3 regions of the Bradyrhizobium sp. sBnM-33 genome follow, and region 2 is predicted to be linked to each of the others. Evidence: riboswitches for the same ligand, from Rfam matches in the RefSeq annotation. Region 2 holds a riboswitch; each other region holds the start of a gene.

Region 1 (7,412 bases), 600 kb from region 2:
GTAGCGCGATCCGTAGGATTGCACCCAGCCGTGTGTGGTGAAGGCGAAGCCTGCGAGCTGTTCGCCAAAATACTGCACCATGTCATTGCGCTCGAACTCGCCATGGACGAGCACGTCCAGCCCGATATTTTCCTGCCAGCGCACTGTGCGGGCCGTCTGGTTCTGCAGGTAGAGCTTATAGGCTTCGTCCGTCAGAGCTCCCCTGGCGTGAGCGGAGCGGGCGTTCCTGACATCGGCGGTTTGCGGGAACGAGCCGATGGTCGTGGTCGGGAACGCCGGCAGGTTGAAGCGCTCGCGCTGAACGGTGGCGCGTTCAGCGAAGACGCTGGAGCGGAAGCGCATCGGCTCATTGATGCCGGCAACACGTGCCGCCACCTTCGGGTCGTGAATGCGCGGCGACGCCTTGCGGGAGGCTGCCGCCTGGTCCGAAGCTTTCAGGCTGTCCGCGACTGCTCTGCGGCCATCGGCCAGCGCGGTTCCGAGCGTGGCCAGCTCCTCGAGCTTCTGCACCGAAAATGCCAGCCAGCTTTTTATTTCGGGATCGAGCCCGGTCTCAAGTGAGAGATCGATCGGGACATGCAGCAGCGAACAGGAGGGGGCGACCTGCACACGGTGCTTGCCGAGTTTGGCGATCACCGGCTCAAGCCGGTCGAGAAGCCGGCTCAAATTAGCGCGCCAGATGTTACGGCCGTCGATGATTCCGAGCGACAGCACGAGGTCGTCAGGAAAACCGGCGAGCTCGTCGATCTGCTCCGGCGCGCGCACCAGGTCGAGATGCAGGCCGGCGATGGGAAGGGATAGCGCAGTATCGCGGTTGGCGCCCAGCCCGCCAAAATAGGTCGCCAGCATGATCTTGAGCTGCGGCACCGCGCTCGTGATCTTCGCATAGGCATAATGCAGCGCCTGATGCGCGACGATATCGAGGTCGAGCACCAGACACGGCTCGTCGATCTGCACCCATTCCGCGCCCCGATCGGCGAGTTCGCGCAGGACCTCGATGTAAACCGGCACCAAGCGATCAAGCAGGGACAGCGGATTGAAACCGGCATCCTTGCTCTTGGCGAGTTTGAGAAACGTGACCGGCCCGACTAGCACAGGGCGGGTCTGATAACCCAGCGCCTTGGCTTCTTCGTATTCCTCGATCGGCTTGCGCGAGGCGAGGACAAATTTCTGATCCTTGGCCAGTTCGGGCACCATGTAGTGGTAGTTGGTGTCGAACCATTTTGTCATCTCGAGCGCCGGCACGCCGTGCGCGGCGTCGTGCCCGTGATTGATATGGCCGCAGCTCGCTTCATGTGCCTTGCCTTGTGCGCCGCGTGCCATCGCAAAGTAAGTCGCAAGGGAGACCGGCCCGCCGTTCCAGCGATAGATTTCCGGAATCGCACCGACCATGACGGATGTGTCGAGCACCTGGTCGTAGAACGAGAAATCGTTCGACGGGATCACGTTGACGCCAAGCTTTTTCTGACGCGCCCAGTTGGCGGCGCGAAGCCCGATGCCGGTCTCGATCAGCGCCTTCTCGTCGGTTGCGCCGGACCAGAAACTCTCCAGCGCGAATTTCAGCTCGCGGCGCGGACCGATGCGCGGCGTGCCGAGGGAGGCAACGGGAAGTGAAGAAGTGGAGATGATGGAAGAAGATGTAGAACCAGACATTGGCTTAACCCCAAAAGTTGGGGGCAAAGGCCGAAGTGACACGTCTGGATTTTCGCGAACGGCAGAGCGCGCGCGGAAAATCGCAACCGCACCACCGGGACACCCCGCCCGAGGACGTGTATGTTGTCGAGGCAGGTCTCCTGGCTCGCGGGTCAATGCTGCTGTCCGGCCTTCCCGAAACCTCGTGAGGCTTCAGTGACTTCATTGGACAGCGGCTCGCCGCTTACAGTTGCGGGGGCAGCTCCGGCTTTGGCTTTTCGGCCGCACCGGCTTCCCTCTTAGCTTCGGAAGAACGTCTCCCGAAGAACCACGACGGGTCCACTTATCGGCAACGCGGCAGGCGCGTCAACTCGGCGACATTCGCTGGTTCGTTGTAATCGTTGTTCACAGCCGCAGGTTCCCTCGCCGAAATTCTTGCACATCACCTGCTCTCCCCATTGACAGGCGGACGCGAATAACACGAGATATAGCCGTCACGGTCCGCCATGACCCAACACATGGTGGCTAAGAGGGAAGCCGGTGTATCGCGAAAATCCGGCGCTGCCCCCGCAACTGTAAGCAGTGAGTTGTTTTCCGAATCTTACGTCACTGATGCGGCATCGCATTGGGAAGACACGGGGACAACGGCGACCTGCGAGCCAGGAGACCTGCCGCGACACCGAAAAAACGTCCACGGGCGGGGTGTCCCGGCGGCGCTTGCAGATTCATGCCGGGGTTTCTCGCCCGCGCATTTGAAGCAGCGTCCTCTCTGACATCCAGCCCCAATACCATCACGGGGTCTCTTGATGTCACTCTCTCTCGATCGCGGAGCCAGTGCCGCTCCATTCATCCGGTTGCGGCCCGAATCGCTTGCCGTCTCGGAAGCGCAGCCGCCGATGCAGGTGATTCGTCGCAACGGCACGGTTTCGAAATTTGACGCCAGCAAAATTTCGGTCGCGATGACCAAGGCGTTTCTCGCGGTCGAGGGACATGGCGCGGCGGCCTCCCGCCGGGTGCATGAAATCGTCGAGCAACTGACCGCCGAGGTCGTCGGCGCGCTGTCGCGCCGGATGAGCGAGGGCCGCACCTTTCATATCGAGGACGTGCAGGACCAGGTCGAGCTCGCCTTGATGCGCAGCGAGCATCACAAGGTCGCGCGCGCCTATGTGCTCTATCGCGAGGAACGTACGCGCCAGCGTGCCGGACAGGACGTGGCCATGGCCGCCCAGCCATCGGGGAAGCCCTCGTTACGTGTCACCCTGGCCAGTGGCGTGCAGGTCCCGCTCGATATCGCGCGGCTGACGCTGATCATCGAAGAAGCCTGCACTGGCCTTCAGGGCGTCGGCGCCACCGCGGTGCTCGCCGAGACGCAGCGCAATCTCTATGACGGCATCAGCGAGGACGAACTGGCGCTGGCGTCGGTGATGGCCGCGCGCACGCTGGTGGAGCAGGAGCCGAACTACGCCTATGTCAGCGCGCGGCTCTTGCTCGACAAGCTGCGCACCGAGGTGCTGTCTTTCGTGCATGACACGCCGACCAGCGCGTCGCAGGCCGAGATGGCCGAGCGCTACGGCGAGTACTTTCCAGCCTACATCAAGGCCGGCATCAAGGCCGAACTGCTCGATCCCGATCTGGCGCGCTTCGACCTGAAAAAGCTTGCCGCGGCATTGAAGCCGGAACGCGACCTGGCGTTCCAGTTTCTGGGTCTGCAGACGCTGTACGACCGCTATTTCCTGCATGTGCACGGCAATCGCATCGAGCTGCCGCAGGCGTTCTTCATGCGGGTCGCGATGGGGCTGGCGATCCGCGAGATCGACCGCGAGGCGCGCGCGATCGAGTTCTACGATTTGCTGTCGTCCTTCGACTTCATGGCCTCGACGCCGACGCTGTTCAATTCCGGCACGCTGCGGCCGCAATTGTCGTCCTGCTTTCTCACCACCATCGCCGACGACCTCGACGGCATCTTCAAGTCGGTCAAGGACAATGCGCTGCTCGCAAAATATTCCGGCGGGCTCGGTAACGACTGGACCCGCGTGCGTGGGCTCGGCGCGCATATCAAGGGCACCAATGGCGAAAGCCAGGGCGTGGTGCCCTTTCTAAAGGTGGTCAACGACACCGCGATCGCCGTCAACCAGGGCGGCAAACGCAAAGGCGCGGTCTGCGCCTATCTCGAAACCTGGCACATCGACATCGAGGAATTTTTGGAGCTGCGCAAGAACACCGGCGATGATCGCCGCCGCACCCATGACATGAACACCGCGAACTGGGTGCCCGACCTGTTCATGCAGCGCGTCGAGGCCGATGGCGAATGGACGCTGTTCTCGCCGGACGAGACGCCCGACCTGCACGATCTCTACGGCGAGGCTTTCGCCGAGCGTTACGCGGCTTACGAAGCCAAGGCGGCGCGGGGCGAGATCCGCGTGTTCAAGCAGATCCGTGCCACCGATCTCTGGCGCAGAATGCTGACCATGCTGTTCGAGACCGGGCATCCCTGGATCACGTTCAAGGATCCCTGCAATCTACGCTCGCCGCAGAGCCATGCTGGCGTGATTCATTCTTCAAACCTCTGCACCGAGATCACGCTCAATACGTCCGACGACGAGACTGCCGTCTGCAATCTCGGCTCGATCAACCTGCTTCACCACGTGCGGGAAGGCCGGCTGGACGAGGCGCGGCTGAAGCGCAGCGTGACCATTGCGATGCGGATGCTCGACAATGTTATCGACATCAACTTCTACACCATTCCCGAAGCGCGGCGCTCGAACCTGCGACACCGTCCGGTCGGCCTCGGGCTGATGGGATTCCAGGATGCGCTGCAGGCGATGCGGATCGCGATGGCGTCCGACGCGGCGGTAACGTTCGCCGATACCAGCATGGAGATGATTTCCTATTACGCCATCTCGGCCTCCGTCGATCTGGCCGCCGAGCGCGGGCGCTATCCGTCGTTTGACGGCTCGCTGTGGAGCCGCGGCATTTTGCCGATCGATTCGATCGAACTGTTGGCGGCAGCCCGCGGCGGTCTGGCGATGGACCGCAGCATGACGCTCGACTGGAATACCTTGCGCGAGCGTGCCAAATTATCAGGCATGCGCAATTCGAACGTGATGGCGATCGCGCCGACCGCGACGATTTCCAACATCTGCGGCGTCGCGCAGTCGATCGAGCCCGCCTACCAGAACCTCTATGTCAAATCCAACATGTCCGGCGACTTCACGGTGGTGAACGAATTTCTGGTCCGCGACCTCAAGTCGCGCGGGCTGTGGGACGAGGTGATGGTCAACGACCTCAAATATTTCGACGGCAGCTTGGGGGCTATCGATCGCATTCCCGATGACCTCAAGGCGCTCTATGCGACCGCCTTCGAGATCGACAGCGCCTGGCTGATCGAGGCGGCATCGCGGCGGCAGAAATGGATCGACCAGTCGCAGTCGCTCAACCTCTATATCGCCAACCCTAGCGGCAAGAAGCTCGATGCGCTCTATCGGCTGGCCTGGGCGCGCGGGCTGAAGACGACCTATTACCTGCGCTCGCGCAGCGCGACGCATGTCGAAAAGTCCACGCTCCGGGGGACCGACGGCAAGCTCAACAGCGTCGCGTCCGTGACGATGATGGCTCCAGCCCCGATCATCGTTGCGCTGGCCGCCACCGCGCCGGATTTAACCGGTGCGGTGGCGTGCTCGATCGATAATCCCGAATGCGAAGCCTGCCAGTAAGCAGCAAGAACAAAAGGAAACCACAATGCTCGACTGGTCCGAACCATCCGCATCCCCGCATCAGACGCCGCCCGTCGTGGCGCAATCCGTCACCCAGGCCGAACAAACCGGCCTCGGCACGATCGATCGCCACGGTGGACGGGTGTCTGTCGACGACAAGCGGATGATCAACTGCCGTGCCGACGTCAATCAGCTGCTGCCGCTGAAATACAAATGGGCCTGGGAGAAATATCTCGCCGGCTGCAACAATCATTGGATGCCGACCGAAGTTTCCATGCAGGCCGATATCGCGCTATGGAAATCGCGCGATGGGCTGACGGAAGACGAGCGCCGCGCCATCAAGCGCAATCTCGGCTTCTTCGCGGCTTCCGAAAGCCTGGTCGCCAATAACATCGTGCTGGCGATCTACCGCCATCTGACCAATCCGGAGTGCCGGCAATACCTGCTGCGGCAGTCTTTCGAGGAGGCCGTGCACACCCACACCTTCCAATACATCGTCGAGAGTCTGGGGCTGGACGAAGGCGAGCTGTTCAACATGTATCGCGAGGTGCCGTCGATTACCGACAAGGCGGCCTGGGCGCTCAGGCATACCCAGCATCTCGACGATCCAGATTTCAGGACCGGGACGCCGGAAGCCGACCAGGCGTTCCTGCGCGATCTCGTTGCCTTCTACGTGATCTTCGAGGGCATGTGGTTCTATACGGGCTTTGCGCAGATCCTCTCGCTCGGCCGCCGCAACAAGATGGTCGGCATCGCCGAGCAGTACCAGTACATCCTGCGCGACGAATCCATTCACCTGAATTTCGGCATCGACGTCATCAACCAGATCAAGATCGAAAACCCGCATCTGTGGACGAGGGCGTTTCAGGACGAAGTCCGCGCCATGGTGCGCGAGGCGGCTGAACTGGAAGCGGCCTACGGGCGGGATACCATGCCGCGCGGTTTCCTCGGGCTGAATGCGGCGCTGTGCGAGAGCTACATGCACTTCATCGCCAACCGCCGGTGCGCGCAACTCGGGCTTCAGCGGGTGTTCGACGAGATTGAGAATCCGTTCCCCTGGATGTCGGAAGCGATGGACCTGAAAAAGGAGAAAAATTTCTTCGAGACGCGGGTGATCGAGTACCAGAACGGCGGTGCGCTGAGTTGGGAGTAGGGGGAAGCCATACTCTCCCAACACGTCGTCCCCGCGGACGCGGGGGACCCATACCGCGTGATTTCTCAATGAGGCACTTAGGTTGGCGCTCTTTGTAAATAACTAGCTCCGGTGGTTGTGGGTCCCTGGGTTCGAGGGACGACCGGAAAAACCGCCGCTTGCGCCCGAAAACTTAAGATTTCCTCAAATCAGTCCGGCCTATTGCTTGAAGGCGTGCGTCTTCGGACAGGCGCGCCAGGCAAGGACCGCGCATGACCGCCTCTCTTTCCACCCCCAAAACCGCCCGCGACCAAGCTCCGATTCCCGAGTGGCTCGTGAAGGTGTGCCTTGCGCTGGCAATGGCCAACCTGGTTCTTTGCCCGGTGGCGTATTTCTCAAGCTGGTGGATTTACGACTCGAAGGGCCTGGGTATTCCGACTGACTTCATCAACGTCTGGGCCGCGGGCCGTCTGGTGCTCGATGGCGTTCCGGCGCAGGCCTATGATTGGGACATCCAGAAGCAGATCGAGGTCGCCAAGCTCGGTCAGGATTTCGTCGGCTATTTTGCCTGGCACTATCCGCCGCCGTTCCTGTTCGTCGCTTCGCTGCTGGCGATGCTGCCCTTTTCGGTAGGCTATGCCGGCTGGGTATATGTCAGCATGCTTCCCTACCTCGCCGTCATGCGCGCGATCGTAGGCCGCAATTTCGGCCTTCTGCTCGCGCTCGCAATTCCGACGGTGCTGGTGAATTCCTTTGTCGGGCAGAACGGTTTCCTTACTGCGGCGCTGATCGGCGGCACGCTCTATCTGATACCCGTCCGGCCGGTTCTTGCAGGCATTTGCCTCGGGCTATTGACCTACAAGCCGCAATACGGGCTGCTGTTTCCGGTCGTGCTGATCGCGGCCGGGCATTGGCGGGTGTTCGTCAGTGCCGGC
Region 2 (7,412 bases):
GCGCCAACGCAGAGGTCGCCTTGGGATCGGCCTTGAGGGCGGAAATCACGTCGACCCAATCCAACGCGTGCAGGTGATAGAAGTGCACAAGATGATCATGCACCTGCAGGCAGAGCTGCATGATGTTGCGGATCGAATTAGCATTCTCTGGAATGGTGATGCCCAGCGCATTCTCCACCGCGCGCACCGAGGTGAGCGCATGTGTGCCGGTGCAGACGCCGCAAATCCGCTCGGTGAACGCCCAGGCATCGCGAGGATCGCGTCCACGCAGGATCGTCTCGATGCCGCGCCACATAGTTCCGGATGAGACCGCGTTGCGGATCACATTGTCGGAATCGAGATTGACCTCCACGCGGAGGTGGCCTTCGACCCGCGTCAGCGGATCGATGACGATGCGTTTGCCGGAATGGTCGAGTTTGAACCCATTGGGTGTCTGGGCGCCCATCGTTGTCCTTCTGAATTCGATTATTGTTCCTGAGCTACGCGGCCCGGTTTACGGGTCAGCCGCTTCGCGGCCGTGACCGCCGCGTGCGCGGCAACGGCTAGGCCGACCGCGCCGGCAGCGGCCATGCCGATCTGATCGGCGTTGGCCTCGATGCCGAATTGCCTGATGGTCGTCAGTCGATCGTAAAATGAGCCCTTGTCCCAGAAGCCGTCTTCGGAGCAGCCGAAACAGCCGTGGCCGGATTGGATCGGGAAGGAAACGCCGCCGTTCCACCGAACGGTCGAGCAGGCGTTGTAGGTGGTCGGCCCCTTGCAGCCCATTTTGTAGAGGCAATAGCCCTTGCGCGCGGACTCGTCGTCCCACCCTTCGACAAACTGGCCGGCGTCGAAATGGGGACGCCTGTAGCACTTGTCGTGGATGCGCTGGGAATAGAACATCTTTGGACGTCCTTGGCGGTCGAGCTCGGGAAGCTTTCCGAACGTCGTGATGAAGGTCACCAAGGCGGTCATGACCTCTGCGATGGGCGGGCAGCCGGGCACCTTGATGATCGGTTTGTTCGTGATCACTTTATCGATCGGCGTCGCCCCAGTCGGGTTGGGCTTGGCCGCCTGCACGCAACCCCAGGACGCACAAGTTCCCCAAGCGATGATCGCCATGGAATCTTCCGCCATCGCCCTGAGCTTTTCGACGAACGGCTTGCCGCCATCAATGCAGAACATGCCGCCTTCGTTCAGCGGCGAATTGCCTTCAACGGCAAGCACATACTCGCCCTTGTACTTGGCGCGGATCTCCTCGAGGATGGCTTCGGCCTGGTGTCCTGCCGCCGCCATGATCAGGGCGTCATAATCCAGCGAGATCATCGACAGCACCACGTCTTTGACCAGCGGATGGGCCGAGCGGATAAAGCTTTCCGAACAGCAGGTGCATTCGAGCCCGTGCATCCAGATCACGGGCACACGCGGCTTTGTCTCCAGCGCGTTGGCAATCTGGCTTGCCGCGAGCGGACCGAGCCCGAGGCTCGTTGCCGTCAAACTGCAGAATTTGTGGAAACTGCGACGCGTGATACCCTGACGTCTGATGACGCCGTAAAACGTTTCCGCTGCCCCGCCCATAAATTCTTCCCGAGATCTGTTATCGACGACTTGCCGACGATCGGGTAGCAAGAAGCAGGCCAAGCCGCGATGACAGCTGCGGCCGCGTCACATCAATTTCTTCTTTGGCTCGTTACTGAAGCAGCGCATTTCGATCAGCTATCTCATTCGCCTCCCACCACTCGACCCAGATCAGATCGCACGTCGCGATGCGTCCGGCGAGACGCGCGGGATGACTACAGATTGTCGAGAACAGTCAGATGTCGCACCTCCTGCGCCAATGGCTGGGAGAGCGGCATGGTCGTGCGGATCTTTTACCGTGTCCCAGCAATCGACGTGCCACCAAGCACGTTGTACGAGCGTTGCTTTAAGAGTGAAAACCATGTGCTTCGCGCCGCGGCGACGGAATACTTGCGCCTCGGCGTCGGTTTCTGGACATACGCGTATTCAACCGGACACGCCGAACACGCCACCACGGAGCATCGAATGACGATGGTCGTCTCTCGACGAGCTCAGTTGCCCCTTTCGGCGGCCGAGCGGGAAGTCAGCGTGGGAGGAGCGACGCTGCTACACATCGCACCAGCTTATAGTTATTCTCGCTGTTGGCCTGATCATGTCAGCCAGTGGTATCGCAATAGGTCGCCGCCGATTGAGCCGTAAGCCTGCAAAGCAGGTCTCTGCGCCGGACAGCTTGGCGCGCCCGCGACGACGCGCAGGATCCCCCGGCGATCGTTCGAGACATTCGGGAGCTCAGTTAGCTCGATGCCGACGCATTCGCGAGCCGGGCGATGTCGATTCCAGAACAGGGGCCGATGGCAACCAAGAATCCGAAGCTTAGAACTACTCCCAGGATGCGATCATGAGCTGTCCTCCTCCGCGGACAGCGTAGCTTCCGCGTTCTCCTGAACATGGCGTAGGGATCGGGGCACCAGCGGCGTCGGCATGGTCGAGTGGACGACCGCCACGCTCGCAACGAGTTGCTACTTCAGCGCGGGCGCCCATCGCCGTCGCATTAACGAGAGAGGGCACGAGCGCTGTCATGAGAAACTAGCGTGACGCGAGGCTACAACGCGCCTTCCTTGCACGGCGGCGGCGCCGGGAGGTGTTGAGATAGGCATTTTGCTCCGGCTGTGATATTAATCCTTGGTCGCGGTAAAGCGTCCGCGGGCGAATATTCAAGATGTTTCTCGCATTGATAAGCATCTCGGAGATATGGGATGGAAGGGGAAGCCTTTCTTTGGTTGGTCCGGCATGCGGTCGTCGATTCTATCGAAGGAACGATCTCCCCTTCGGGCGCTCCGGCCGATCTCAGCGATCGGGCGCATTTGGAAGCCGTGCGAAGGCGCTTGCCGCGGGACGCCGCAAGCTATGCGAGTCCGTCTCAACGAACTCTCGATACCGCGCGCGCATTTGAGCTTGATCCAATCCCGGTGCCTGAGTTTCGGGAGCAGGACTTCGGGGATTGGACCGGCCGACGTCACGACGATCTCGCCGCTTTCGGAGAAGAAGGGTACGCCGAGTTCTGGAAGGATCCCGCTCGTTCAAGCCCACCCGGCGGCGAGAGCTTCGAAGATCAAATTGCGAGGGTTCGGGATGGACTACGTAAAATAGCTGCTGGTCCAGCAACGCTCGTCGTGCATTCCGGCACTATTCGCGCCGCGCTCTGCGTAGCCCTCGACATCGCACCGCAAGCAGCGTTGCGCTTTGTTATCGATCCGCTGTCGATCACCCGAATTGATCGGCTACGGAACGATTGGCGGATTGTGTCGGTCAATCAGAATGTCGCGTTATGAGCGATTCGGAACGCTGGCTTGCGCGAAGGTCGCCATGCCATTGTGCAGAGCGCATGCAAGCCGCAGGATCGGCAATGCGAGCGCGGCGCCCGATCCCTCCCCTAACCTGAGGTCCAGATTGAACAACGGCTGCACATTCAGGGCCTCAAGAACCAGGCGGTGCCCCTGCTCGGCCGATTGATGCGAGGATAAGAGAAAGGGCCGACACGACGGATTAAGATGCACCGCCGTCAATGCCGCGACGGACACGATGAAACCGTCGATCAGGATCGGGAGGCGACGCTGTGCGGCGGCGATGATCGCGCCCGTAATCGCAGCAGTTTCGAGACCGCCGACCGCACATAGGATGTGTTCGGGAGAAGCAGGTGGTCTCGTGAGACCATGACAATCCAGCGCTGCGTCAATCAAGTGCGCCTTCCGCGCACGACCGGCTGCATCGATGCCGGTCCCGCTGCCGGTCATCTGTGCGGCGCTCACGCCAAGCAAGGCCGCGGCGATGGCCGCCGAAGTCGTGGTATTGCCGATGCCCATGTCGCCAACGATCAGAAGATCAGGCTCTGTTGCGGCGGCGCGTGCGACCGCGCGCTTGCCGCAGTCGACGGCGAAGGCGACCTCCACCAACTCAAGCGCCGCTTCCTTGCTGAAGTCCCTGGTGCCCCGGCGCGGCTTGTCAGTCACGACGCCCGGGATCGGTTGTTCGGCGAGCGTTCCAGCATCGACGATCTCGAGACTTGAGCCCAGCTCGCCCGCAAGGACGGAGATCGCTGCGCCGCCCGACGCGAAATTCGACATCATCGCGATCGTTACTTCCTGAGGATAGGCCGATACCCCCTGGGCGACGATACCGTGGTCGCCTGCAAAGACGATGATCGGCACGCGCTCGGCCTGAGGCCGCTCCGTTTGTTGCAGGCCGGCGAGTTCGGTCGCCACTTGCTCGAGCCGGCCGAGCGCGCCGGCCGGCTTGGTGAGTTGAGCCTGACGGGCCAGCGCCGCATCGCGATGGGCGGTCGAGATGCCCGGGCACTCTTGATAGACCCACTCGGGTAGCATGCTGTTCTGCCTCTGATGCTGGCGTTAACGATACGGACGGGCTCTCGCCCGAGCGCGCTATGACCGGCGCTTGAGGATGTAACTGTCCATGATCCAGCCATGCCTTTCGCGCGCCTGCCGCCGCGCGGCGACGATGCGTGGGCCCTCCTCGGCCAGCTCACCTGACATGGTGATCTGGTCGGGCATGCCGAGATAGGCGCCCCACCAGATGTGCAGTCCTCCCGGGTCGAGCGACTGGAACGCCGCGCCGCCATCGAGCATGACGACCACGGTGTCCGTGCCGTGCGGCCAGCCGCCTTCGCGCAGCCGCCGCCCTGTTGTCACCAGAAAAGGTTCGCCGATGTCGTTCAGCGGCAACGAGTGCGCAGCGCAAAGCGCCTGGATTGACGTGATGCCTGGCACCACCTCGATCGTCGGCAACGGATCGAGCCTGCGAGCGATCCGCAGGCTGGAGTCGTATAGCGAAGGATCGCCCCAGATCAGCAGAGCAACGCGCCCGTCACTACCGAGATGGTCCGCAATTTCGCGCGACCAGCTTGCGGCGACGGCGTCGTGCCATTCGTCCACGCCCTTGTGGTAGTCCTCCTGCCCGGCGTCACGCACGGGCAGATCGAACTCGGCGACGCGCGTGCGACCGTTGGTGAGAACTCGCTCGCAAATGGTTCGGCGCAGGTCGGCGAGATCGGATTTCGCCGTGCCTTTGCGCGGAATCAGGACGAGGTCAGCTGCGTTGATCGCACGGATCGCGGCAAGCGTAAGCTGCTCGGGATCGCCGCAACCAATGCCTATCAGGAAGAGCGTTTGCATCTTGTCGCGCGCAAGGGGTGGCCGCGACTTGCGACCGCCCCCCACGTCATCTCTAGGCCGCGTTGTGCAGGCGATAGGTAACAAGACCGTCTGCGGTGATGCCCCGCATCGACTTCGCCAGCGCCAGCACGGCCAAATCGGCCAGCGGCTCGATCACGATGACGAGCGCATAGGACGCGGCAAAGGACGCGATGGCGGTAAGGTTCTCGGCCGCAAAACCAGCGCCGTAGACAGCCCAGAAGGCGACCCATGCCACAATGCCGGATTGATAGGCGGTCGAAAGCGCGAATGCCTGGCGATACTGCAGGTCAACATAGGCGGTGTTGCGGGGAATGATGCGCTCGGCAAGCGCTCGGATCGCAAATAGCGGCACCAACAGCGTGGTCACGTTCATGCCGTATTGCGGCAGATCCGTTGGCACAAAGAACAGCCCCTGAAACAAGAGACCGAGCGCCAGCCCGAACGCGGCCGGCGCCGCGCCGAAAAGCAGGAACAGCGTCGAGCCGAGAATGAAATGCACCTCCGAGACCCCGACCCGGAAATGCGGCAGCAACTCGAAAAACGAGAAGACCAGGACCGTTGTTGCGACGGTGCGCACCGCCAATGAAACGATCCCCTGCTCGCGCACTGTTTCGGCCGCGAGCTTGAGGGCGCAGCCGGCGGCGGCTGCCCCGGTCGCGTAACTCAGCACGAGCTTGGCGCCTGTAACGATTTCCGGTTCGATATGCATGATTTACATCCCTCCTGCCGTCACACCCGACGGCGTTGGCGTCAAAAACTCCAGGGCCGGTCTCCTGGCTCGCGGTTCGAAACGGACCTCCAGCCTTCCCGGGCTTGACGGCCCAGTGGCGGATCGGAGTCCCTCGCCGCTTACAGTCGCGGGGGCGGCCGGGGCTTCAGGCGCCGCAATTGGGTCCGCCCTACCCCATTCCCGATTATACTCCGGCGCTTTGCGCCGGTTCGAGCACCATGCCTGTTCTGTGTGCCCCTTCCGATGAGGCGGCGTCAAGTGGCTCGCGAGGGCGGACGACGGCATCACGGATACTCTCCCGCCAGCGCGCCGAAAAGAATGACGGCCGCCGTCGTTGCAGGGCCGGCTTGCGCGAGCTGCTCGGCGAGCTTCGCGATCGTCGTGCGGACAAGCCGTTGTTCGGCATGGCCGAGAGACTCGGCAAACAGCGCCGCTGTGTCGGGGGCCATGCCGTGCTCAATCAGCTTCGCCGCGAGGGCCGGGAATGTGCGCTTGCCCATATAGACCACGGTCGTCGATTCCGGATCGGTGAGCGCTGCCCAATTGAGATTTGCAGGCAACTGTCCGGCGACATCAGCTCCGGTCACGAACTGGACGCGGCGAGAGGTGTGCCGTCGGGTAAGCGGAATGCCGGCGTGCGCTGCCGCAACGCAGGCCGAGGTGACACCGGGAATGATCTCGTAGCCGATGCCCGCCGCGCGCAGCGCCTCGATCTCCTCTTCAAGTCGCCCGAAGATGCCGGCGTCTCCCGATTTCAAGCGGACCACGCGGGCACCCGCGGCCGCGTAGTCGATCAGCAGCCGGTTGACATGCTCCTGTTTGGCCGAAGGCCGGCCCGCCCGCTTGCCAACCGCCACCAGATTGGCCCCGGGGCGGGCGTGATCGAGGATCGCGCCCGAGGCAAGGTCGTCATACAACACGACGTCGGCGGCGCGCAGACACGCGGCCGCCTTGAGCGTTAGTAGCTCAGGATCGCCGGGACCGGCCGAGACAAAGGAAACAAGGCTGCTCACGTATCCTCCGCAATAAGGTGGAAGAACGTACCGGTGACGAAACCGCGCCGCGAGCCGGTTTCCGCAACGACCGCGCCGGTCGCGTCGCGCACGACGGCCAAGGGTGTATCGGGCTGCGAGACAATCGTGGAGTAGTGAAATTCGTGGCCGCGAAGCCGTGCGCCCCGCCCATGCCCGGGCATCGGCTCAGTGAGCTCCGCGAGCCGGTAGCCCAGATGCATGCGGCGCTGGGCAAAACTGGTCTCCAGTCCGAGCAATCCCGTCATCTCGTGGCGTGCGTCGTTGGCGTCGGTCAAGGCGGTGCCCAGCACCATATAGCCGCCGCACTCGCCATGCACCGGCCGCGTCTCGGCAAAGGACTTTAGCGCGCGGCGAAATCGCGTGTTGGCCGCCAGCCGGCCGGCATGCAATTCCGGATAGCCGCCCGGCAGCCAGCAAACGTCGGCCCCGACGTCGGGACCT
Region 3 (7,412 bases), 1.1 Mb from region 2:
CAATCGGACTGGATCAGCGCCGTGCCGCTGGCGATCACCACAGCCTTGCTGCTGGCTTCGCCGAAGCTGGCGATCAAACTAGCGCGCGGCGGCTTTGGCGCGCATCTGCTCGATGCGGCGAGCATTCGGGTGATTGAAAGCGAGACGTTTGCGAGTGAGCATGACGCGAACCGCGCTGCGCCCCCTCTCCCGCCTGCGGGGGAGGGCCGGGGTGGGGGTGCCTCCGCATAACGCGCACGTACAATGGGCACGTTATAGAACCGTATAGGGTGAGCAAAGGCGCCCTTCGCGCCGTACCCACCATTTGCACCGCGATCTCGTCTTGAATGGTAGGCACGCTTCGCTTTGCCCCACCCTACGAAATCGCGTGCCGCGGCTACAACGGCTCATCATCAGGGTCATGACGGTCCCGCTTCGGCGTGGCGATGTCGCCGTCCTCGTGGTCCTCCTCCTCCTCAACCGGCGTGCGCCGCGGCTTCTTCGGTTTGTCCTCGCCTGGTTTCGGAGGCTCGCTGCTCTTCCTGCCTTTTCCGCCCATATGATTTCACCAAAGTGACGCCTTCGTCGGACCAATCGGCGTTTGCGCTGCATGCCGACTCAGGGTAACGGCATGACCTCAATCTAATCGCGTCCGGACGGCATCCTAGCGCCGGTCAAACGATTTTTCCTGCCCTTTTTGCGGCTTTCAGCCCGAAGGGCCTCACATGGAGCCAGTATGAAGAAGCCCCGCATTGCGCTCGATGAACCGCAGCAGCGCAAGATCCTCCGCGCCGACAAGGCACCGAGCACCGGTTATTCGCTGGTCGTGGATGGCCACTTCAAGTCGCATCACGATACGGTCGAGGCGGCTGAGGAAGCGGGCATGGCGTTGAAGAACCGCTTCCAGATGCTTCAGGTGCAGGTTTACGATGCCGAGAACAAGACGCGATCGATGATCGATTGGCCGGGGCCGGCGTAACGCCGGATCTTTGAGCTCGATCGGCCGATCTCAGGTTCGCCGTCCGCCGTTCTGCTGGTTCGCCAGCCAGTCGGACAGGGCCACCGGCTTCTCGTCGGGCCGCTTTGCGCTGCTGCGCGCCTTCTTTGCGGCCTTTGCGGCGGGCACACGTTGCGGCTCGGCTGCTTCGCGCGCGAGCCGCAATGCCTTCAGCTTCGCCATATTGTCGAGCACGGCTTTCGCCGCTGCGTCGCGTTCGGCCTTGCCGGACTTTGCGTCCTGAACTGCCTTGGCCGCCTTGTCGAAGCGCGCCTGGGCGCGATCGCGATCCGCTTTCGTCATTTCAGGTCAGCCTCTTTTCGCAATCCTGGTCTTGGTCTTGCCCTTGACCTTCGCTTCTGGCGGATTTGCACGGTCGGCCGCTTCCTTTGCCAGACGCAGCGCGCGGAGCTTCTCGGTTCGCTTGCGGATCGCGATATCGGCAGCCGCGATCTCGGCCATCGCCTTGATGCCGTCGACTTCCTGGGCGCGCTTGCGGTTGAGCCTCATTTCTTTCAGCTCGGCGGCGCTCTTCGGCTCATCATTCATGTCATACCTCTGAAATCACGACTGATATCGTCGAGCGGTCTGTGGCCCATTTACCACGGATCGGCGTGCAGAGGACGTTATTTTCGATCGAAAACGGCGCAGTTTCTGACAGAATCTGCCTTGATATGAAGGTTGGCGGGGAACACGGCAGGTCGGGGCCGGTCCGGCAGCAAGCCGAACCGGCTAATGTCGGTCAGAACGTCGCGCCGGCCTTCACCATGAAGGTGCGGCCAGGGAGTGGATAGGCCGCGAAGCGGCCCGGCGTGAACGAGCTCGCGATGGCGTAGTCGTAATAGAGTGCGTTGAACAGGTTGTTCACGCCCACTGACCAGAAGAAGCGATCGTAGGCGCCGCTCAATTTCAGATCGACGGTGGCGTCCGCCGGAATACGCCGTTGGGTGTTGGCTTGGTCGTTGTCCATGACGCGCTCGCTCCAGGCCCGCACCGTGGCGTCGAACACCAGGTAGTTCTGCCAGATATTCCAGGTCACGCCGCCCATGGCTGTGTAGCGGGAAACCAGTGGCACGTCGTTGCCGGCGAACGGCCCTTCGCGGAAGACAGCACGCGTGTAGGCAGCGCCCGCCCGCAGCGACAGGCTGTCACTGACACGCAGCGACGCGCTGGTCTCGGAGCCGTAGCGGCGGGTTGGACCGAGGTTCACGTTGTAGAACAGCGCCGGGATGAAATGGATCTCGTTCTCGAGGTCCATGTTGTAGATGCTCGACTGCATCTGGAAACCGCCGGACTTGATGCGGAAACCGCCCTCAATGTCGTGCGAGGTCTGGGTTTTCAACTGAAAGGTCCCCGGAACGAAGAAAGGGCCGCTGGAGACGCGTTCATCGACGGTCGGAGTACGGAACGCGCGCGCGGCGCGGCCAAACACCGAGAATGTGTTGCTGAGTCGGTGCTCAAGGCCCACGTGCAAGGCGTATTGCGTCTCGTTGCTGTCCAGCGGGGAGGCTTGATCGCTGCAATTAAAGAACATGGCGCAACCGGGCGCGTTGGCGTCGAACCGATCCCGGGCGCTCAGGCTGGTGTTTTGAATCCTGGCGCCATAGGAGAAGTCGGTCGTCGGCAACAGGCCGACTGATTGCTGCCAGTAGCCGGCCAGCATCTGCTGCGACAGATCGTAGATGTGGGTCGGCGCAAGACCCTTGAACGCCCCGCGGTCCTGGCGGAACGTCGCATCGTAATAATCGATACCGGTCAGGATCTGTGAGGGCACCCCGAGGATCGAGTTCTTGATGCTCAATCGTGGCGTGATCGACCAAGTCTGCAATGATGCGTCGTTATAGGTGGAGGAGAAACTCGGAAATGGCGACGCAAACGGTATCGCCCCGAAGAATCCGCTTTGCGTTTTCTTGTCTCTGACGCCGCCATCAACAATGAGTTCGGCTCCGTTCCACAGGGTTTTGGTAAAACCGGCGGTAGCGCTGGCGCCCTGCTGATTGCCATAATCGAATGGCGTGGCGGCGCCGCGGCGGTTCGTGACCAGTTCGTTGACGCCAATCGAGGGATCGACGATGCGGCCACCGGGGAGTCCGAGCTTTTGGTCGTCGCCGGTCACCGTCAGGAAGGCCTTGAGATCGGGAGTGGTGTAATTGAGATTGCCGACCCCGTTGCGCTGGTCGAGCGCGTTGTTTTCGCGATAGCCGTCGGACTTGATTGCGTTGCCGTAGAATGAGGTCGACCATGGTCCCGAATTCAGCGCCGCCGAAACCGAGGCCATGCGCTGGTTGAAGGAGCCGATACCGGCCTCTGCGCGCATGGCAACAGGTGGGCCACCGACGCCGTTCTTCAGGACGATATTGATGACGCCGCCGACCGCGTTGTCGCCATACAGCACCGCGCCGCTGTTGCCGCGCGTGATTTCAATGCGCTCGATCGAGTCGCGCGGAATGGTCGAAAAATCCACACCGGCCATGTCGATGTCGTTGAGCCTTCGGCCATTGATGAGCACCAGCGTATTTGAGGTCGCGAAAGCGCCGAATCCGCGCAGGTCGACGCTGGTCTTGGCGCCGTTGACGCCACCAAACAGGCTAGTCAGCTGCACGCCGGGCGTTTGCGCGATGATTTCCTGCAGCGTTTGAGCCGGTGAGTGCGCGATCTCTTCGGCGGTAATAACGGTCGACGCCGAGCCGACGATTCCTGAAAACTGGCGGTCGCCGCTGCCGTCCGCGCCTTGCGAGACGCCCTGGGATGCGGTGTTCGAGCCGATCCCCGCTGCGGGTCTTCCGCCGGTCGACGGCACCGCCGCCGGCACGACGCGGCGCGAGGTCGACGCTTCATTGTAGGTCGGTTTTGCGCGAGTCCGGTTCGGGTCGGTAGGCGAAGTTATCTCGATCGGCGGCAATGGCTCCGCCGCCGTCTGCTGCGCGTGCGCACCGGAGATGCCTAGCGACACGATGGGAACGAGAAAGCTGGAGGCGAGCCAAAAGCGGCGGCGCCTTGCGGCTGTGTTGGTGAAAGACATGACTTGGACCTCGGTATGACGTCAGTGGCACGTCACAGCGAACCAAGTCTCACCATGTGCTTTGAGCAGCTCAGGTGAAGCTAATGTCTGTACTCCCCGACCGACATCTTCGCGTGTGACCACGGCTGACGGCAGGTCTCCTGGCTCGCGGGTCGTTACCCCATCGTCGCCTTCCCAGGACCGAGTGCCCAGTGGCATGTGACGAAGGATTCGCCGCTTACAGTTGCGGGGGCAGCCGCGGAATTGGGGGATTTCCCCGCACCGCATTCCCTTTTGATCCCCAAAACGGGAACCGTCGGGAACTATGGTAGAAGTTTGTCAAAGTCCGAGTCAATGCGCCCCGGGGCGTCCCGCGATCCTCACTGGACGAGTGCGCTATTTTTGCCGCATGAGCACGCCTGCCCGCCGCCTGTACCGGGGCGGGTAAACCTGCTTTAGGACGATCGATGAGTGTTGAAGCCGTAGCCCTGACCAATGAGGACGCCGCGCGCCGGCGGATCGGCGCGACCGCGGCGCTTGCTGCCCTTGTTGTGCTCCTGATGCTGATCTCGCTCGGCATCGGGCCGGTGCGGCTGTCGCCGCTTGCGGTGGCGCAAGCGCTGTTCGGTGGCGGCAGCGAGGTGGCGCAGGTGATCGTGCGGGAAATCCGCCTGCCCCGCACGCTGCTGGCGCTGGCGATCGGCGCCATCCTCGGGCTGTCGGGCGCGTCGCTGCAGGGCTTGCTGCGCAATCCGCTGGCCTCGCCCTCGCTATTCGGCGCGCCGCAATCGGCCGCCTTTGGCGCGGTGCTGGTGATTGCGATCGGGCTGGCCGACGTGCGCTCCTATGCGCTGCCGGTCGCCGCGATCATCGCGGCATTCGCTTCGGTGTTCGTGCTGCTCTCGATCGCCGGCCGCAATGCGGGTCTGCTGATCCTCATTCTCTCGGGACTGGCGATTTCGAGCTTTGCGGGCGCTGCCACCGCGCTGGTGATGAACCTCTCCAGCAACCCCTTCGTGGTGCTGGAGATCGCATTCTGGCTGCTCGGCTCGCTCGAGGATCGCAGCTTTCAGCATGTGATGCTGGCGTTTCCATTCATCATTGCCGGCGCGGTCATGCTGTTCAGCCAGCGCCACGCCTTTCGCGCGCTGAGCTTGGGCGAGGAAACCGCGCAGAGCCTTGGCGTCGATGTGGGGCGTCTACGGCTGTTCGTGATTTCGGGCGTCGCGCTGGGTGTCGGCGGCGCCGTCGCTGTTACCGGCACCATCGGTTTCATCGGCCTGGTCGCGCCGCACCTGATGCGGCCCGTGATCGGCCACGATCCCGGGCGGCTGTTGGTGCCGAGCGCACTCGCGGGCTCGGCGCTATTGCTGGCCGCGGATATTGCAGTGCGCATCATTCCCTCAACATCGGATATCAAGGTCGGCGTGCTGACCTCGATTATCGGCGTGCCGTTCTTCCTCTATCTGATCATGCGCGAACGCCGCGCGCTCGGCGGAGGCGTCGCATGAGCGAGGCTGCGCTGCTGACCGCAAGGGGACTCGGCGTGCGGCTCGCCGGCCGCGTCGTGCTGAAGGACGTTTCGCTGGCGCTGTCGGCGGGGCACCTGGTGGCGCTGGTCGGCCCGAATGGCGCCGGCAAGACCACGCTGCTGCGCGCGCTAGCCGGGCTGATCCCCTCCGAAGGCGAGATCACGATCGGCGGCGATGCGCTGGTCTCACTGTCGCTGCGTGAGCGCGCCAAACGCTTCGGCTATCTGCCGCAGGGGCATCTCGTGCATTGGCCGCTGCCGGCGCGCGATATCGTGGCGCTCGGCCGCTACCCGCATGGCGCAACCGATCCGGCGCGGCTGTCGCCCAGGGATGCCGAGGCCGTGCTGCGCGCGATGCAGGCCGTCGACGTGATGGAGTTCAGTGATCGACGCGTCACCGAATTGTCCGGCGGCGAACGCAGCCGCGTGGCGCTGGCCCGCGCACTCGCGGTGGAAGCGCCGATCATCCTGGCCGACGAGCCGACCGCCTCGCTCGACCCGCGGCACCAGATCGACGTCATGAAGAACTTGCGCGCGACCGCGGACAAGGGTGTGCTGATCATCGTGGTGACGCACGATCTCGGGCTTGCTGCGCGGTTTGCCGACCATGTGCTGGTGCTGAAGGAAGGCAATCTAGTGTCGTGGGGCACACCGAGCGCGGGGTTATCGGAGCAGGTGATGGCGGACGTATTTCGGATCAGCGCCTACCGCGCGGAATATCAGCGCGAGGCGGTGATCGTGCCCTGGGCGGATGTCTGATGCGACGGTTCGGCGTTCTTGTTGCGATCGCCGCGTTGGCGATGTCAGGCGGCGCGGCACTCGCGGCCAGCCCTCCGCGTATGGTGTCGATGAATGTCTGCAGCGATCAGTTGCTGCTGACGCTGGCCGACCCCGAGCAGATTTTAGGCCTCAGCCGCTTTGCACGCGACGGCTGGCAATCGCAGGCGGGCGACATCAGCCGCTACCCGGTATTATCAGGCGCGGCCGAGGACGTGCTGCTGCTCAAGCCGGACCTGGTCATCGCCAGTGCGTTTGACAAGCGCTCGACGCGGGAACTGTTGAAGGCGAAGGGTCTTCATCTTGCCGAGCTCGCCGTGCCGCGAAACCTCGACGAAGCCCGCGCGCAGATCCGCGAGGTCGGCGACATGACAGGGCACCCCGATCGCGCGGCTGCCGAAATCGCGCGGCTCGACGCCGCGCTGGCGCGTGCCCGCCGTGCCGCCGCCGAGCGGCATTATCGCGTGCTGCCGCTGTCGCGGCGCGGCTGGGTGGCAGGCAGCGACAGCTTTCTAGGCTCGCTGCTGAGCGAAGTCGGGCTGCGCAGCGCCGCTGGCGACCTCGGCTTTACCTTCGGCGGATTTGCCTCGCTGGAGGCGATCGTGTCCTTGAAGCCCGACTTTCTCGTGGTTTCGCAAGCCGGCAATTATGCGCGCGATGACGGCCAGGCGTTTCTGGTCCATCCGGCGCTGGAGCGCTTCTACCCGCCGGAGCGGCGCATCGTGATTCCGGAGCGGCTGACCGAATGCGGCGGCGTGATGCTGGCCGATGCGCTCGATGCGCTGACGGCAGAGTTGAAGCGGGTGGGAAAGTGAATTCGTAGCCCGGATGGAGCGAAGCGCAATCCGGGAATCTTTTCGGGGCGTCCCGGATTTCGCTTCGCTCCATCCGGGCTACGATGAAATCCTACCCCATCACCACCGGTCCACCGACCTTTTTCCACGCGTCGATGCCGCCTTCGATATGCGCGGTGTTGGCCAGTCCCGCATTCTTGGCCGCGGCAACCGCCATCGCGGAGCGTTCGCCGAAGGCGCAGAAGAACACGACCCGGCGGCCGGTGGCGGCGGCGACTTCGCGCAGCATGCCGCCGGGCTTCAGGCTCTCACCGATGCCAGGGTAGGGCGCGT

Evidence for each region. Region 2 has a riboswitch for cobalamin ahead of RX328_RS08110 (energy-coupling factor ABC transporter permease). Riboswitches for the same ligand answer to the same signal wherever they lie in the genome.
Region 1: linked by a shared signal. The riboswitch ahead of RX328_RS05285 (ribonucleoside-diphosphate reductase subunit alpha) and the one ahead of RX328_RS08110 (energy-coupling factor ABC transporter permease) in region 2 are both predicted to bind cobalamin.
Region 3: linked by a shared signal. The riboswitch ahead of RX328_RS03030 (TonB-dependent receptor) and the one ahead of RX328_RS08110 (energy-coupling factor ABC transporter permease) in region 2 are both predicted to bind cobalamin.

Annotation. Positions count from the first base shown of each region.
Region 1 is NZ_CP136624.1:1,120,163-1,127,574, forward strand. Features, by position in the region: gene metE (5-methyltetrahydropteroyltriglutamate--homocysteine S-methyltransferase) at 1-1,653, opposite strand, end outside; cobalamin riboswitch at 1,766-1,980, opposite strand; cobalamin riboswitch at 2,113-2,323, shown strand; gene RX328_RS05285 (ribonucleoside-diphosphate reductase subunit alpha) at 2,439-5,345, shown strand; gene RX328_RS05290 (ribonucleotide-diphosphate reductase subunit beta) at 5,371-6,498, shown strand; gene RX328_RS05295 (glycosyltransferase family 87 protein) at 6,750-7,412, shown strand, end outside.
Region 2 is NZ_CP136624.1:1,719,933-1,727,344, reverse strand. Features, by position in the region: gene RX328_RS08135 (nickel-dependent hydrogenase large subunit) at 1-445, opposite strand, end outside; gene RX328_RS08130 (hydrogenase small subunit) at 466-1,557, opposite strand; gene RX328_RS08125 (histidine phosphatase family protein) at 2,754-3,329, shown strand; gene cobT (nicotinate-nucleotide--dimethylbenzimidazole phosphoribosyltransferase) at 3,324-4,379, opposite strand; gene cobF (precorrin-6A synthase (deacetylating)) at 4,437-5,186, opposite strand; gene RX328_RS08110 (energy-coupling factor ABC transporter permease) at 5,239-5,916, opposite strand; cobalamin riboswitch at 5,953-6,173, opposite strand; gene cobA (uroporphyrinogen-III C-methyltransferase) at 6,222-6,950, opposite strand; gene RX328_RS08100 (cobyrinate a,c-diamide synthase) at 6,947-7,412, opposite strand, start outside.
Region 3 is NZ_CP136624.1:648,304-655,715, forward strand. Features, by position in the region: gene RX328_RS03005 (hypothetical protein) at 1-231, shown strand, start outside; gene RX328_RS03010 (hypothetical protein) at 377-538, opposite strand; gene RX328_RS03015 (hypothetical protein) at 716-958, shown strand; gene RX328_RS03020 (hypothetical protein) at 989-1,279, opposite strand; gene RX328_RS03025 (transcriptional regulator) at 1,286-1,525, opposite strand; gene RX328_RS03030 (TonB-dependent receptor) at 1,719-3,998, opposite strand; cobalamin riboswitch at 4,111-4,310, opposite strand; gene RX328_RS03035 (FecCD family ABC transporter permease) at 4,445-5,488, shown strand; gene RX328_RS03040 (ABC transporter ATP-binding protein) at 5,485-6,267, shown strand; gene RX328_RS03045 (ABC transporter substrate-binding protein) at 6,267-7,100, shown strand; gene RX328_RS03050 (MBL fold metallo-hydrolase) at 7,192-7,412, opposite strand, start outside.